Regions from separate parts of the Paenibacillus taichungensis genome, predicted to be linked through region 1. Evidence: riboswitches for the same ligand, from Rfam matches in the RefSeq annotation. Region 1 holds a riboswitch; each other region holds the start of a gene.

Evidence for each region. A riboswitch is a leader RNA that binds a small molecule or an ion and turns the genes downstream of it on or off. The one in region 1 is predicted to bind thiamine pyrophosphate.
Region 2: another riboswitch for thiamine pyrophosphate. It lies ahead of ACR1R9_RS22910 (ABC transporter ATP-binding protein); the one in region 1 lies ahead of tenA (thiaminase II).
Region 3: another riboswitch for thiamine pyrophosphate. It lies ahead of thiC (phosphomethylpyrimidine synthase ThiC); the one in region 1 lies ahead of tenA (thiaminase II).

Annotation. Positions count from the first base shown of each region.
Region 1 covers NZ_CP194720.1:2,950,961-2,956,268, reverse strand. The annotation lists gene ACR1R9_RS13200 (HAD family hydrolase) at 1-259, shown strand, start outside; gene ACR1R9_RS13195 (AraC family transcriptional regulator) at 256-1,056, opposite strand; gene ACR1R9_RS13190 (NAD(P)/FAD-dependent oxidoreductase) at 1,281-2,411, shown strand; gene ACR1R9_RS13185 (hypothetical protein) at 2,420-2,710, shown strand; TPP riboswitch at 2,757-2,855, shown strand; gene tenA (thiaminase II) at 2,977-3,648, shown strand; gene ACR1R9_RS13175 (GNAT family N-acetyltransferase) at 3,692-4,225, shown strand; gene ACR1R9_RS13170 (TetR/AcrR family transcriptional regulator) at 4,275-4,610, shown strand; gene ACR1R9_RS13165 (hypothetical protein) at 4,625-5,173, shown strand.
Region 2 covers NZ_CP194720.1:5,080,920-5,086,227, reverse strand. The annotation lists gene ACR1R9_RS22920 (ABC transporter substrate-binding protein) at 1-168, opposite strand, end outside; gene ACR1R9_RS22915 (ABC transporter permease) at 217-1,029, opposite strand; gene ACR1R9_RS22910 (ABC transporter ATP-binding protein) at 1,016-1,783, opposite strand; TPP riboswitch at 1,958-2,060, opposite strand; gene hisC (histidinol-phosphate transaminase) at 2,168-3,289, opposite strand; gene ACR1R9_RS22900 (ATP-binding cassette domain-containing protein) at 3,314-4,090, opposite strand; gene ACR1R9_RS22895 (ABC transporter permease subunit) at 4,115-4,900, opposite strand; gene ACR1R9_RS22890 (ABC transporter substrate-binding protein) at 4,928-5,308, opposite strand, start outside.
Region 3 covers NZ_CP194720.1:5,347,780-5,353,087, forward strand. The annotation lists gene thiC (phosphomethylpyrimidine synthase ThiC) at 1-1,462, opposite strand, end outside; TPP riboswitch at 1,826-1,939, opposite strand; gene ACR1R9_RS24005 (IclR family transcriptional regulator) at 2,059-2,802, opposite strand; gene ACR1R9_RS24010 (alpha/beta hydrolase) at 3,161-4,189, shown strand; gene ACR1R9_RS24015 (Fe-Mn family superoxide dismutase) at 4,387-5,308, shown strand, end outside.

The DNA.
Region 1 (5,308 bases):
ATTCGATGTTATTCATACAGCTGAGGACGTCAAGCGGGTCAAACCGGACCCGGAATTGTATCTGCTTGCCCTGGAGAGTCTCGGGATTGGAGCATCCGAAGCGGTTGTGTTTGAAGACTCGCCGAATGGACTGAAGGCAGCCAAAGCCGCGGGGATTCGCTGTGTCATTGTGCCTAACGAGGTAACGCGTAATCTGGAATTCTCGAAGTATGATCTGCGGTTAACCTCGCTGGCAGAGATCACGATGGAAATTCTTTAACCCTGGTATTGCTTGCGTAACTCAATAGGAGAGATTCCTTCATATTTTTTGAAAACGGATCCAAAATAACTGGCGCTGTTGAAACCGACAGCCCGAGCAATTTCGTGGGCCGTTATCCCAGCGTCATGGACGAGCATTTCCTTGGCTTTCAATAACCGATATCGTGTCAGATAATCAAGCGGAGTCATTTGGAATTCCTTTTTGAATATCCGATTTAAATGCTGTTCGGTGACGTCCATTTGCTGAGCCAACATGGAGAGCGAGATGTCCTGATCATAATTTTGCTTGATAAAAGTAACCAGTCCGCCCAGCTTTAATCGGGCATCCGAGCGTTCATAAGCGCCATAACGATCACCATCAATCGTTAACCTGACCAGAAGCATGTACAGCAATGCGGATACGTGCCAGATCTGATCCTTGTGCCGGGACTGTAGCGCCAACGTTATTTCATGCAACAGGATATGAAGCATTCCATCTGGCTTGAAGGCGCGCAGCTCCCCGATCTGCAAGGTATGCAGAAACCGGGGCAATAAATAGCCATTAAAGGACAGACAATCGAACAACAATGAATTACTCAGATTGTCGTAACGATATGTTACCTCCGGAAACATAATAAGAGCTATTCCTTCCCGAATTGAAAACTCATGATTTTGGGCTGCGATTTTCCCTGTTCCCCCGATACACTGCACAATACTGTAATCCCGTGAATGGCCGTTCCAATTCATTAATTCGTCTACGGTCAGCTGATTTTGACCTGTAATCATAAGCGGCATATCGGGATCCAGTGAATTCCCCATACTAGGTTTCGGCATCGTTGTGTTATTCCTCATTTCGTTAAAGGTCGTGTGCGTAAATGGCGTGGATACAGCGTTAAAAGAAACCTGATTTGAATTATATTACATAAATAACATTTTATCGAAAACCTTTTAGGAACACGTATCATAATGTCGATGCCTTGCCATTATCAGACCAAGCAGTATGCGTTATAATGGTTACAGTGATTTAGGAAAGGGATGCAGTCATGAAGAAAGTCATCGTCGTAGGCTCAGGAATTCTTGGGGCTTCCACAGCGTATCAATTGGCTAAACGGGGTGCGGAAGTTCTTCTTATAGACCGGAAAGATCGAGGGCAGGCTACGGATGCTGCTGCCGGGATCATCTGTCCCTGGTTATCTCAGCGCCGTAATCAGGATTGGTATCAGCTTGCCAAAGCGGGTGCACGTTTTTATCCCAGCTTGATTGAAGAACTCAAGAGTGAAGGGGAAACAGAAACGGGTTACGCTCAAGTGGGTGCTCTTAGTATTCATACGGATGTGGACAAAATCAACAAGATGCAGGAGAGGGCACACCTTCGTAAAGAAGATGCACCGGAGATTGCCGATATTACCCGTCTAGATGCAAAAGAAACTCATGAGCGTTTTCCTCTTCTGGAGGGGAGCTTTCAGTCCGTCTACATCAGTGGTGCTGCGCGTATCGATGGACGTGCACTTCGTGATGCCTTAATCCGATCGGCTCAACGAAATGGAGCGGTCCTGATTCATGGGGACGCGACACTTCAATATGAATCGGACCGAGTGACTGGAGTGGTTGTGGACGGTAAAGTCATATCGGCTGACGAGGTTATCGTGTGTGCCGGCGCTTGGGCTAATGAACTGTTGAAGCCCTTGGGCATTGATTTTAAGGTTCATTATCAGAAGGCGCAAATTATGCACTTACAGGTTCACGATCGAAAGGACACTGAGAACTGGCCTGTAGTCATGCCTCCTTCGGATCAATATCTGTTAGCCTTTGATCAACAGAAGATTGTGATCGGAGCGACTCACGAAAATGATATTGAAGGATACGATACAAGAGTAACTGCAGGCGGAATGCAGGAAATTTTGAATAAAGGATTGGAACTGGCTCCCGGTTTAGCTGATAGCACGTTTCAGGAAGTAAGAGTAGGATTTCGTCCATTTACACCAGGTTTTCTTCCGGTAATGGGTGCTGTTCCAGGTTGGAATGGCTTGATCGCAGCTAACGGGCTTGGAGCGTCTGGGCTAACGATGGGGCCTTTTATTGGCAGTCAACTGGCCAAATTGGCTTTGGGTATGAATTTGGATATCGATATTCAGCCATATGACCTTGAAAAAGCAATGGATGATCAGAATTGAGGTGAACTATGACGTATTCACAGCGCTTAACTCACGGCTACTCCTCAGACATCATCTATCTGGAGCATCAGATTGCCATCGCAGAGGAGGAATTGGCAAAAGCTGAGGAAAAGCGGCGGGCATACGAATCGGATTTAGATCAGTTAAGAACGTCTCCCGGGTATCATTCAACTTCAGCAACGAACGTCTCTAATGAGGAAAAATGGGTCGATGAGTTAAACAAATTGCAAAGTATGATTAAAGATATCCGGACCCGACTTAAAGACTTGCAAGAAGATTTAGGGGAACTTGAAGATTAATAGGAATGGATTGACATTTGGAAAAACACATGTTGTAATAAGCCTGAGCTATTTGCAGGGGGACTGTTCGCAGTTGAGAAGGTTAAAACCTGACCCTTTGAACCTGTTAGTTAATACTGACGTAGGGAGCAAATAACATGTACTCATGTTATTTTGCCCTTGCCGAAAATAGGACAAGGGCTTTTTGGTCTGCATTTTGGAGGACAGAACGCGATAGCTGGATATGAAGCGGGGACATTATAATTTTAATAAAAGGAGAAATGATCATGTCATTTTCAAGAACGTTAAAAGATAAGTCCAGAACCGTATGGGAAGATGGATACAACCATCCTTTTTTACACGAAATGGGGAAAGGCACACTGGATCGGGAAGCGTTTAAGTTTTATCTTCTTCAGGACTATACATATCTGATTGAATATGCGAAGATTTTTGCCATGGGTGCGGTGAAGGCGACAGATGAAAAACTGATGACGAACTTTACGGTGATTCAACATGCTATTCTGTACGAAGAAATGGATTTGCATCGAAAGTATATGAATGAATTTGGGATTGCGCTGGATGAAAATCATGCTGTCAAACCCTCTCTATACAACAAGGCGTATACGTCGAATATGATGAGTGTTGCACAAACAGGTGGGGTTGCCGAAATCATGGCCGTCATTTTCCCTTGTGCGTGGACGTATTACGACTATGCTACAAGATTAAAAGAACAATATCGAGATTCATTAGAGGGCAATTTCTATCAGACCTGGATCGAAAATTATGCAAGTGATGACTTCCGCGACTCATTCGAATGGTTCTATGATACACTGGATGCATTATGTGAACATAAAACCGAGCTGGAGCTGGAGGCCTTAGAAGACATATTCAGAAGAAGTGTTGAATTTGAATATCTGTTCTGGGATATGTCGTATAAACGGCAACTCTCGTACTTGTGATGAATGCAATCTACTACAACCAGAGATAAGGATGAACATACAGATGGACAATCGTGAGGAACGTATCTATTTGCGATTTTTGAACGTGGAGGACGCGCCGACATTGCTGGATTTGCAGTTCCGTAACCGGGCTGTTTTCGAAGAGATATCGGCAAGTGAACGATCGGAGACGTTTTATACACTGGAGGGTCAAGTTGCACTTCTCGAAGGTTGGAACAAGGCCAGGGAAGAAGGGAAACGTTACTCTTTTGGAATCTTCCTGAACAATACACATGAGCTCATTGGAGAGATTTCTCTGTTCGAACTTGAACTGGATTCCACAGCCAAATGGATTGTTGGTTATGTGCTAGATCAAGTGCAGAATGGCAAGGGATACATGAGCGATGCCCTTCGGCTAGCACTGGATTTTGCTATGAATGAAGCGGGAATAAAACGAGTGGAGGCAGGTGCACTTCCCGACAATGCCGGATCAATTCGAGTGTTGCGTAAAGCGGGCTTCCAGGAAACGGACCGCCAGAATATTAAAATCAAGGGAAGTTGGAAGGAACATGTGATGTTTGCAGTGGATTTGCAGTAGATTGTTGAATACCGTAACGTGAACCACCTAAATCATCCAGGGGGAACTTATGAATAAACGGAAACAAATGTTATTGGACTCAGCACTTGTGCTCTTTGAGAAACATGGAGTAACCAACACCTCCATACAGATGATCCTAGACGAGTCAGGTGTGTCCAAAGGAACATTTTATAAATTCTTTGGTTCCAAGGATGATTGTATTCTTGCCATTCTGGAGCAGCGTGTACAGGAAGATATGATGATTCGCAAAGATTTGGAGAGCCAAAGCTATGCATCCGATTTTGACTTACTGGTAGATCAAATTATGGTGCCGATGATTTTGCCGGAAAAAAGCTTGTTGTGGAGCTATTCTGGACAGGCTTCTACTCTGGAGAATGCAATCTAGAGAACTTGACTCGTATGCAGTTAAATTGGTTATCTGAACGACTGGTACAGGTATTTGGTGAAGAATTAAAACCCTTTGCTTATGAAGGGGCTATTTTTGGTTTTGGCATGATCCATCAAATCTCGAATATGTGGAGAAACTTCCATCTTGCCCAACCGAATTGGAACCATCTTGTGCCCAAAATCCTGAACTACATTGAAATTTTGCTTCGTTCCATGCTGGAAAGGCAAGAGCATATTGTTGATTTTCCAAGTCTGTTGGTGATTGCTCCTGATTCCAAAGAAATTGCGGTGGATAAAAACAATCTGATTGAAGGTCTTCAAAAATTCAATCATTCTATTCTCCACTCGGAAGTGTCTATTAAAGCGAAAGAACTGACCAAAGGACTGCTTGCTTTAGTCGAGCAGAAAGAGATCAATATTTCCATGTTGGAAGTAACGCTGCAGGCGTTTCAAACGGAATTTGAATCGTCTTCTATGAATTGCGAAGCTAGCAGAATTGTCAAAGACTGCGGCTTATATCTTGAACAAATCAGGCAGGTTCCGATGGAGAAAACGAAATAGAACACGTTAGCGCAGCGGTTCTCACTGAAGTGCAGAGGCTTTTGTTCATTAGTAATACACAAAAAAGCGGCAGATTGGACGTAAAGCTTAGGGTCCTGATCTGCCGCTTTTTATATAAGATACATAGGCTCTACA
Region 2 (5,308 bases), 2.1 Mb from region 1:
CTCTTTGGATTCCGATGGCGTTTCTATCGCAGATGAGTCTGTATCGTTTGCATTGGAAGTTGAGTCTGTGGAGGGCGTATTGATGCCCGTTTTACCGCATCCGCTGACGATCAGCAACAGAGACATGAGCAGAATGGGGAGCAGGGAATAGATATGCTTTTTATTCATAACGTAAAGTCCCTCGTTTCTTTTGTTTTTTGTTTTGAAATCCGAAAGTTATCCAGCTTTTCTTCTACCTGCATGACGTGAGGTACTGAATCTTCTCTCCATCCATGCAATGAGTACAAACAGGGCGATACCAAGTAGGGATAATAGCATAATGGCGGCGAACATCGCATCCGTGTTCATATTGCTCGACATTCTGCGGCTGAAGTAGCCAAGCCCCTTGCTTCCACCAAGCCATTCACCGATCGTTGCACCGACCACACAATACACCACAGACATTTTCAGTCCCGAAAAGAAGGAGGGAAGGGCAAGTGGAATCTGGAGTTTGCGAAAAATATCCCACTTGGTGGCCCCCATCGTCAGCAGCAGTTCACGCTGCTCCGGATCACCCTGGCGCAGGCCATCGTAGGTGCTCACCACAATTGGGAAAAATGCGATCAGGAACACCACCGCCACTTTACTCCACAGCGTGTAGCCAAACCACAGGATGAAGACGGGGGACAGGGCAATCAGCGGGATCGTCTGACTGATCACGATGAAGGGATATAACGCTTTTTCAATCGACCGATTCATATGCATACCCGTTGCAAGTGCAATTCCGGCACCAATGGACAAGCCAAAACCAACGACAACCTCCATCAAGGTGGCGGGCAGATGTGTAGCCAGCAGAAGGTGGTGATGTTCATACAGCGAACGGACAATCGCCGTCGGGGCTGGAATGATGAAGGAAGGCACCCATCCCATACACACAATCCACTCCCAGAGAGCAAGCAGCAAGATCATGAGCAAAAGAAACAGACCATAACGGGCAAGCCAACCTCTTACGCTATGCTTCATGCTATCTCTCAAGTTACCGTCTCGCATGCAATTGTTCCTCCAGTAGTCGTCTCATCTGAACGAGAGCCGGTTCGTAGATCATGTCCGAATGTCTTGGACGTGGCAAAGGTACCGTCAAATCCTGCAGCTGTTGGTCTTGGCCCACCGGAGTTAACAGGATAATCCGATCACTGAGCAGCAGGGCTTCTTCAATGTCATGTGTGATGAACAACACGGTTTTGCCCAGGCCCTCCCAGAGCTCCAGTAGCCACCGATGCATCTCACGTTTGGTCAGGGCATCGAGTGCGCCGAATGGTTCATCCAGGAGCATGAGTTGGCCACCTGTCAGCAAAGTACGAAGCAGCGCGACACGCTGGCGCATGCCACCTGACAGCTCGTCCGGGTAAGCATGCGCCTGACCGGATAAGCCAAATCGGTCGAGACCGGCCAGAATGTCCGCTCGAATCCTTACCTTATCCTGCCGACCTGGAGCAAGTTCAGCGGGGAGCATGCAATTCTCCAGGACGGTTCTCCAGGATAATAGGAGGTCCTTTTGTGGCATGTAGGCCACCTGCCCCAGTCGCTTTCCTTCTTGAACCCAAGGAATGTCAATGGTTCCGTGTGTTGGCTCAAGCAAGCCTGCCAGCAGCTTGAAGAGGGTACTTTTACCGGAGCCGCTGGAACCGATGAGCGAAACGAATTCTCCTTTGGCTACACGCATCGACAAATTGGAGAGCACGGGGGAATCCCTTTTTCCCGGGAAAGCGTAGCTCATGTTGTGAAGGGTTATATCGTTATCCATCTCGTTCCGTCCCCCTTGTTATTCAAAATTCAACCTCAAACCGCGGGATCTTTAATTACACCTTCTGATCTGCCCGCAGAACGCGAAAAAGACCCACCCATTTCCGGAGAAATGAGTGGGTCTGTAAGTCAATTCACATTAAATTTCATCATCAACATGAAAAAATCCGCTTACTGAGAGGCCGCTCCACTTCCCTCCGCTGGTATGATCCAGATCAGGTTCAAAGGGTCCGAATCGTTCGATTCGTCTCAGCCGCAAGGCTCCCCTAGTGCAATGTTCAAGATATGCAGTTGTGTGTTCAGCATATATCACATGCAAGTGGAATGTAAAGGGGCGGCTTAAAAGAAGTGTGCGTAATGTGAGTTAGGAAAGTAACCTAGGATTCTAATCGTTGGAATGTAACAGTGAATCAAGCTCACCGATCAGCCGGGCAATCTGCTCAGGTGTGCCAATCGTAATCCGAAGCCAGGTAGGCATACCGAATTCGGCACCGCCGCGAACAGAGATGCCTCTGTTCAACAATTCTTGGGTAATCGGGCCACTATCCTGCAACAGATCCACCATAATGAAATTTGTTTCGGAAGGGATGTAGGGTAAGTTCCAATGATCAAAGGACTGCATTAACGTTTCCCGTCCCTGACGATTGTAGTGCAGGCAATGAGAAACAAATCCATGATCATCCAGGCTGGCCGAAGCAGCGGCTTGGGATGTGGCTGTCAGACTGATAGGCAGCTTGACCCGGTTAATGCCTTCAATGATGCTTTCATTCCCGATGCCATATCCAATACGCAGGCCGGCCAGTCCATATATTTTGGAGAAGGTCCGCAAAATAATCAGATTATTGTACTGCTCCAGCAGCTTAACCGTATCAGGATAATCTTCACTTTCCGCGAATTCATAATACGCTTCGTCCAGGACAACCACGACATGGGAGGGAACATGTTCGAGTAAACCAAGCAGGGCATCTGCCGTGAAAATGGTTCCGGTTGGATTATTCGGATTGCACAGCCAGATGATTCGGGTAGAAGCATTAATCCGGTGCCGGAATTGCTCCAGGTCCAGCGAATGGTTGACCAAAGGCACTTCATGAATAACCCCGCCTGCCAGCAGCGTAGCGCCCTTATACCAGTTAAAGGAGGGCACCGGAATGAGTGATTCCTCGCCGGGATTAAGATAGGCTTGGGCGGTAAGGGTTAGGAGCTCGAATGATCCACTGCCAAATACCAGTTGGGAGGTACGCACACCCAGACGTTCCGCAAGTTTGTCACGGAGCAGTTGGCTGGAACCGTCGGGGTATTGAGCCAAAAGATCGGAACCCAGCGATCTGACCGCTTCTGCTGCCAGGGGAGAAGAACCAAACGGATTTTCGTTCGCTGCAAGTCGATCTACACTTTCCAGTCCCAACTCCCTCCGGATCTGTTCCATGGATTTGGCAGGCGTATAAGCCGGAATTCGATTTAACAAGTCTTTAACAGGTGGAGAGGGAACGGATGAAAGGGATTGCATAATCAAGCCTTCTTTCCAGTGGAATTAGATCGAGAATGATATCTGTTTCTGGGCAATCTGCTGTGGTGTCTCTTGTGGAGGAGTCAACAATCGATTCAGAATCAGGTTTTCAAAATGAGCAAACCCGCTGTCCCGAATGCGAGGCCGCTCCAGCGTAATTCGGGTATCCATCGTTATATGACCATCCTCGATTAGCAGCACCCTGTCTGCCAGCGCAACCGCCTCGCTGACATCATGCGTGACCAGAATGACGGTCAGATCTTCTTCAGCCCACAAGCGTTCGATTAACTGCTGCATCTCAATTCGGGTTAATGCATCCAATGCACCCAGCGGTTCATCCAGCAGCAGTAAGCGCGGATGACTTGCGAGTGCTCGTGCCAAGGCGACACGTTGTTTTTGTCCGCCAGATAATACCCCCGGCCAATCACCTTCACGCTCTTCAAGTCCTACATTGCGAAGTGACTGGCGTGCATCTTCCTTGTTCTTGTCGGGGATGCCCAGTCGTACATTGTCGAGCACGGATTTCCAAGGCAGCAGCCGGGCTTCCTGAAACAGAAATCGTGTCTCGGGTGCTGTACTGCCAAGCTTTCTGTTGCTCAGCATAATGCTCCCGGAAGAGGGGGGTTCCAGCCCGGCGATCAGACGCAGCAAAGTACTTTTGCCGCAGCCGCTTCGTCCAACGATGGCTACAAATTCCCCTTGTCTTACATTGACGTTAATGTCGGATAGAATTGTACGCTGATCATACGATTTCTGAACCCCATCTACTTGAAGAAAAGGACTGATCTGACTTGTACTCATGGATTAATTCACGCTCCTTTGGCTTTACTTGCGGGATAGAGCCGGGTTCCAGCGCAGCCAGCGCCGTTCCAGCCATTTGGCGATGGTATCGGACAGCTTGCCCAGCAAGGCATACAGCAGAATGCTTAAGACGATTACGTCCATCTGCATGAATTCCCGCGCGTTCATTGCCATATATCCAATCCCCGCATCCGCCGCAACCGTCTCGGCTACGATGAGGGTCAGCCACATAATGCCAAGTGCATAACGAACACCCACCAGAATGGAAGGCAGTGCACCAGGCAGGATAATGTCTTTATAAAGGGACCAACGACTGAGGCCATATACTTTGCCCATTTCAATCAGACCGGGATCGACCGATCGTATGCCGTGGAACGTATTCAGATATACCGGAAAGAATACACCCAGGGAAACGAGGAATAATTTGGCTTCTTCACCGATCCCGAACCACACAATAACGAGGGGGATCAAGGACAGATGCGGAATGTTACGGATCATCTGTACCGAGGAGTCGGCGATCTTTTCCGCAAGGGAGGAGATGCCGTTCAGCACTCCCAGCAGAAAACCCAGACCCCCACCAATGAGGAATCCTCCCAAAGCCCGTCTGGCGCTAATACTGATATTGTTCAGTAGTTCACCGTTACCAAGCAGACGAATGAAGGCCTCCAGTACTTGAGCGGGACGGGGCAAAATATTGGCTGCAACAACTCCGGATGCAGTCAGCCATTGCCACAGAGCCAGAATGAGTAGTGGTACAACAAAAGGAATGAACTGGTTAAACCATGCCCGGTTAAAGGTTTTGGACCGCACGTTATGCCTACCTCCTTGCTTCCTTCGTTATTGACTACCTGGAGCTGGAAGTTGATCTTGAAGTGCATCACTCCAGAATGTGCTCACATCGACTGCCTGCCCAAAAATTCCCGCTTGCTGAAACGTATCTGCTACGTCCTGTTCGGACTTGATGGCCTCATCAGAAATGGCAACAATACGTGATGGGCGTTGTGCTTCTCCATCCGTGTAGGTTTTAAGGGCTTGTTCCACCGGCTGGTGGGTGTTGTCTGCTGTAATTTGAGCCCATGTATCCTTATTGGCACGAGCCCAATCATTGAATTTGTTGATTCGCTCCAGATAATCGGCAAGGGCCTCTTTCTGTTCCGCATTGGCAATAGCCTGATCGGAGGCGGCTACAAGGAAGCTGCCTGACAGGATATCTTTGGC
Region 3 (5,308 bases), 2.4 Mb from region 1:
CAGCGATCTTGTAGGCGATAACACCTTCCCGAACATCATCCTTATTGGGCAGGCCCAGATGTTCTTTTGGCGTAACATAACAGAGCATGGAGGTACCAAACCAACCAATCATTGCTGCTCCAATTGCCGAGGTAATATGGTCATATCCTGGTGCAATATCGGTCGTCAGCGGTCCCAGCGTATAGAACGGCGCCTCTTTACATATCTCCATTTGCAGATCGACATTCTCCTTGATCTTGTGCATCGGCACATGCCCTGGACCTTCAATCATCACCTGCACATCATGCTTCCAGGCGATTTGTGTTAGTTCTCCAAGCGTAGCCAGTTCCGCCATCTGAGCTTCATCATTGGCATCGTAGATGCTTCCTGGGCGAAGTCCGTCTCCGAGCGAGAACGCCACGTCATACTTTTTCATAATCTCGCAGATTTCTTCAAAATGGGTATACAGAAAATTCTCCTCATGATGTGCAAGGCACCATGCTGCCATGATGGACCCGCCCCGTGACACAATGCCTGTCATACGCTTGGCGGTGAGCGGAATATATCGGAGCAGCACGCCTGCATGGATCGTAAAGTAGTCCACACCCTGCTCTGCCTGCTCAATGAGCGTGTCACGATACAACTCCCAGGTCAGGGCTTCAGCTTCTCCATTGACCTTCTCCAGCGCCTGATAGAGCGGTACTGTTCCAATCGGTACAGGTGAATTGCGGATAATCCATTCGCGGGTCGTATGAATGTCCTTGCCTGTGGAAAGATCCATCACCGTATCCGATCCCCAGCGTACGGCCCAAGTCATCTTCTCCACCTCTTCCTCGATGGAGGAGGATACCGCAGAGTTTCCGATGTTCGCATTGATCTTCACATGAAAATGACGCCCGATCAGCATTGGCTCACTCTCCGGGTGATTGATGTTCGACGGCAGGATGGCCCTGCCACTCGCCAGCTCCTGCCGCACAAATTCCGGTTCCACACCCTCACGAATGGCGGCGAACTCCATCTCCGGCGTGATCAGTCCCTGCCGTGCATAATGCATCTGGGTCACGCAGCGCCCTGCCTGTGCCCGCAATGGTTTACCACGCAAGCCTGGATACTTCTCGGCTCCAGTTCGCTTCCCTCCTGGTTTCAATCCGTTATCCTCCGGTTTTACCGTTCGTCCCTGGTAGGCTTCAACATCTTCACGCTCCGTAATCCAGCGGGTACGCAGTGCTGGCAGCCCTGCCCGGATATCGGCATGAAATCCGGGGTCGGTCATCGGTCCGCTCGTATCGTAGACACGCAGCGGTTCGTTATACTCCACTCCTTGAGGAGTATTGGTGTCATGAAGGGCAATTTCACGCTCCGGTACTGCAATGTCAGGTCGTGAGCCATGAATGTAAACTTTGCGGCTGCCCGGGAAGGGCTGAACCCGTCCTGCCGTACCTTTTTCCTTTGCCAACTGCTGATCCTGCTTGTCCTGTCCCATCGTTCGGTTTCCTGTACTCATCGCTCTTGTCTCCTCCTCATTAGTGTTTGCCTGGATTGAAATACTTGCACACGGCTCCAAACCATCCACAACATAGAAAAAGAAAGAGCGACCCTACAACACAAAATAGAGACATACAATTCAAGTAATACAGACATACGAGGCAAAAGATATCGGAACCCAATGCTCGCCAATGCTCCCAGCTCTTTATCCAAAAGCAGCTCTGACACCAGCTTTCGCCTGTTTACTGTATAAAAAAAGCCGGTTCCCAAGGGAACCGGCTTATCTCCATCACCAATAACACACCTTATAGAGACTCCTTAGTGGAGCCTATCTATAGGTTAAATTATATGGTGTTCGTGATCGTATCGCCGATTACTTCCCTACGCTGGTATGATCCAGATCAGGTGCAAAGGGTCCGGAATCTCATGCGATTCCGTCTCAGTCCGGACAATTCGGACTCCCCCAGTAACGTTAACAAGTTGCAGCATCTAGGCCGCAGATTCATATTCATTTATGCTGACCCTGTTGGGCCATCCATTACAGAGTAGCGCAACCGAATCATAAAAACAACCTTTAAATTCCAGAAAATAAGATCAGGATAGCATAAGCCCCATCTGCGTAGCAGCTTCCTTCAACACAGGTGCGTATTCATGCAACGTTTCTTGCGAGAGACGGCTAACAGGCCCGGATACCGACAGGGCAGCAGCGATGTTGCCTTTCCGATCCATTATGGGTACAGATACTGCTGCGGCTCCCGGTTCACGTTCCTCATAACTTGTTGCGTAGCCGTATTCCAGAATGTCTTTCATCTGTGCCAAATATACTTTGGGATCGATAAATACCGGCCATTCCGGTCCATTCATCAGATCTTCGCGGTCCTCTTCGGTGGCAAAAGCCATCAGCACTTTGCTGGATGCTCCCACTGATAACGGAAGTCTGACGCCCACCGGAGCTACACGACGAATCGCCTGATCACTCTGCACGGCTTGAATTCGAATCCGCTCACTGCCATCACGCAGATATAAACTCACGGTTTCGCCCAGTCGATCTCTCAGCCGCTCCATCGCAGGAAGGAGCAAAATGGCAGGATCATCGCTGCGAGACATATGGGCAGACAGTTCCCAGATGCGTATGCCGAGTCGATACTTCTCAGTTGCAGCATCCCGGATTACGAACCCTTTGTCCTCCAAAGTAGCCATCAGACGATGGACTGTACTCTTGTGCAGACCGATCTGGCTGGCAATTTCCGTGAGTCCCAGATCACTGCGGGTTGTAAAACACAATAATATATCCAGCGCCCGTTCTACAGCCCGGACGGTTAACTTTCGGTCTTCCATGGCAAGTTGCCCTCCTCATGTTTCATCACATGAAACTTGGTTACATAAATTATATGAGAAACGGTCTCATCTGTAAACCAAAAAGCGCCATTTGGAATAGGGATATTTGTAAATATTTTCTTTTTATAAATTAGAATCCCCTGCATTTTGCACCCTAAGGAAATGTTACCCATATATCTTCAGAACTATATAACAATTGCGTAACAAATGGCCTCAATCAATTGACTTTGACTATATTGGAACATACGATAAAGATATATTAAATTAAGATTTTGCTTCATAAGTAGTCAGAAAAATCATTTATCCGCTCTGTTCGTCTCGTTGTTATCTTCATTTGATTTTTAAAGGAGGGGCAATCATGTATCCGACATCCCAGAGCGAAGCCCCGCTGCAAACGAAAGTGTCAGATCTGCCTTCTTCGTTATCACCGAGGCTGATCCGGTTCAAACATATTGTCGTGGCGTTGTTGCTCTCCGTTGTATTTTTTCTGCTCTTTTGTTTCATTGCACTACACGGTTATATTGCTTGGGTATTATCCAATCCAACTGTAGCGCCTGTATTCTCCAATCCCATGCAGGCGAAGAACATGAAGTATCAAGACATCACGTTTCCGGCAGCAGACGGCAGTCGAACGATGCAGGGTTGGTATATTCCGGCTGATGATAATGCAAACAAAACCATCATATTCAGCCATGGATATGGTGCGAATCGTGAAGAAACCTGGGTACCGATGTATGACCTGGCCCATTATGCTCATCAACTTGGCTTCAATGTGGTGATGTTCGATTACGGTTTCGCTTCACAGGTGAACAAAGCTGTCGCTACAGGCGGCAAAGCCGAGTCCCAGCAGCTGCTTGGTGCTATCCAGTTTGCGAAGCAGCGCGGAGCTCAGGAGCTTGTCGTATGGGGATTCTCCATGGGTGCAGGTACAGCCCTGCAAACTGGGCTGATTACCAAAGATGTGGATGCTATGATTCTGGACAGCACGTTCCTGCTTGAGCCGGATACGCTTTATCACAACATCCATAATCAGATTGATCTTCCGCGTCAGCCTACGCTGGAGATTATGAACCTGCTGTTCCCTATTCTGAACGGGACCGGATTGCAGCAGATTCCGTATCAAGAAGTGAAAAAAGAAGATTATCCTTTCCCGATTTTCTTCATCCATGGTACCGAGGATGAGAAAGCTCCTTACCCGATTGCTGAGCTGCTTGCCGGCAACCAAACCAATTCAAATTCCGATGAATGGATTGTGGACGGTGCGCATCATGAGCTGATCTTCCGGGAGCATCCGAAGGAATATCTGCGCCGTGTCTCCACATTCCTGAGTCATGTGACGAAGACGAGCAGCGATGATGTGGAAAATACCAATACCGGAGAATCGTGAAAATCCGATAATTCAAGAGCCCCTAGGGGGCTCTTTTTTTGTGTACATAGGACAACATACCTGAAGAATATACTTTTGGGATGTAATTAAAGACAGCTCTACCTTGTACATTACAAAATTGAGCGAACCGGGGAAACAAAATTCATTTCTTTTGCTGGATCTGAATTCAAATTCATCTGAACGGAGGTTTACCGCTTATGAATTGGTATGGATATGGGCATCTGCTTCCTCTGCGGATACTCGAAGAAGTCCGTTTCTGGAAAGAGCAAGAGAAGGAACATACGATTGTCATTCGTGCCTTGGTCCCTGATCTTGAACCCTCTTATGTTAAATGGCTTGCGGAATGGGAAGCGATCTTTGAGAATAGCGAACGAGTCGCGAATCAGCTGTTGAAGCAAATACTGCCTGGAACCCAGCCGCCTGCTCCTTACATCATCCGCTGCATTGAACAACTCGTAGCGGCTGCCTGCACACAATCGCGAGAGTTCATTAGACAGTTGTACGTCCTACTGGAGCAAAGTACTGCTGTTCAGCAAGTGCCGATTGCCAAAGTGGTTATTCTGCATTTTATACGTGAATCCGAGTATTTCCTGGGGGTACTTGAAACGCTGAAACAATCTGGAGCTTTGCGAGATTTGGTGTCTGATCCCAACGTACAAGTACAAGTTGCTTCAACGCCCGTTTCCGAACAGCCCTATCGTGAAGCTGTAGAAGAATCGTCCAATGTTGCGGGAAAAATCAATAACTCCACTCCAGCGTTACAGGCACAATCTTCAGCGACTGTACAGTCTCCCGATGCAAATGCAGAGGACACAACCAACTCTACAGCTGCGCCGGTCAAGGAGAAACCCGTGCCTATTGGAGGGCACACACTGCCACCCCTACCCTACGCCTACAATGCGCTGGAACCACATATTGACGAGATGACGATGCGCATACACCATGACAAGCACCATCAATCCTACGTGGACGGACTGAACACCGCGGAGAAAAAGCTGGCAGAATCGCGGAAAAAGAATAATTTTGAACTCGTCAAACATTGGGAACGCGAACTCGCATTTAATGGCGCAGGCCACTACCTGCATACGATCTTCTGGACGATCATGAACCCTAAAGGCG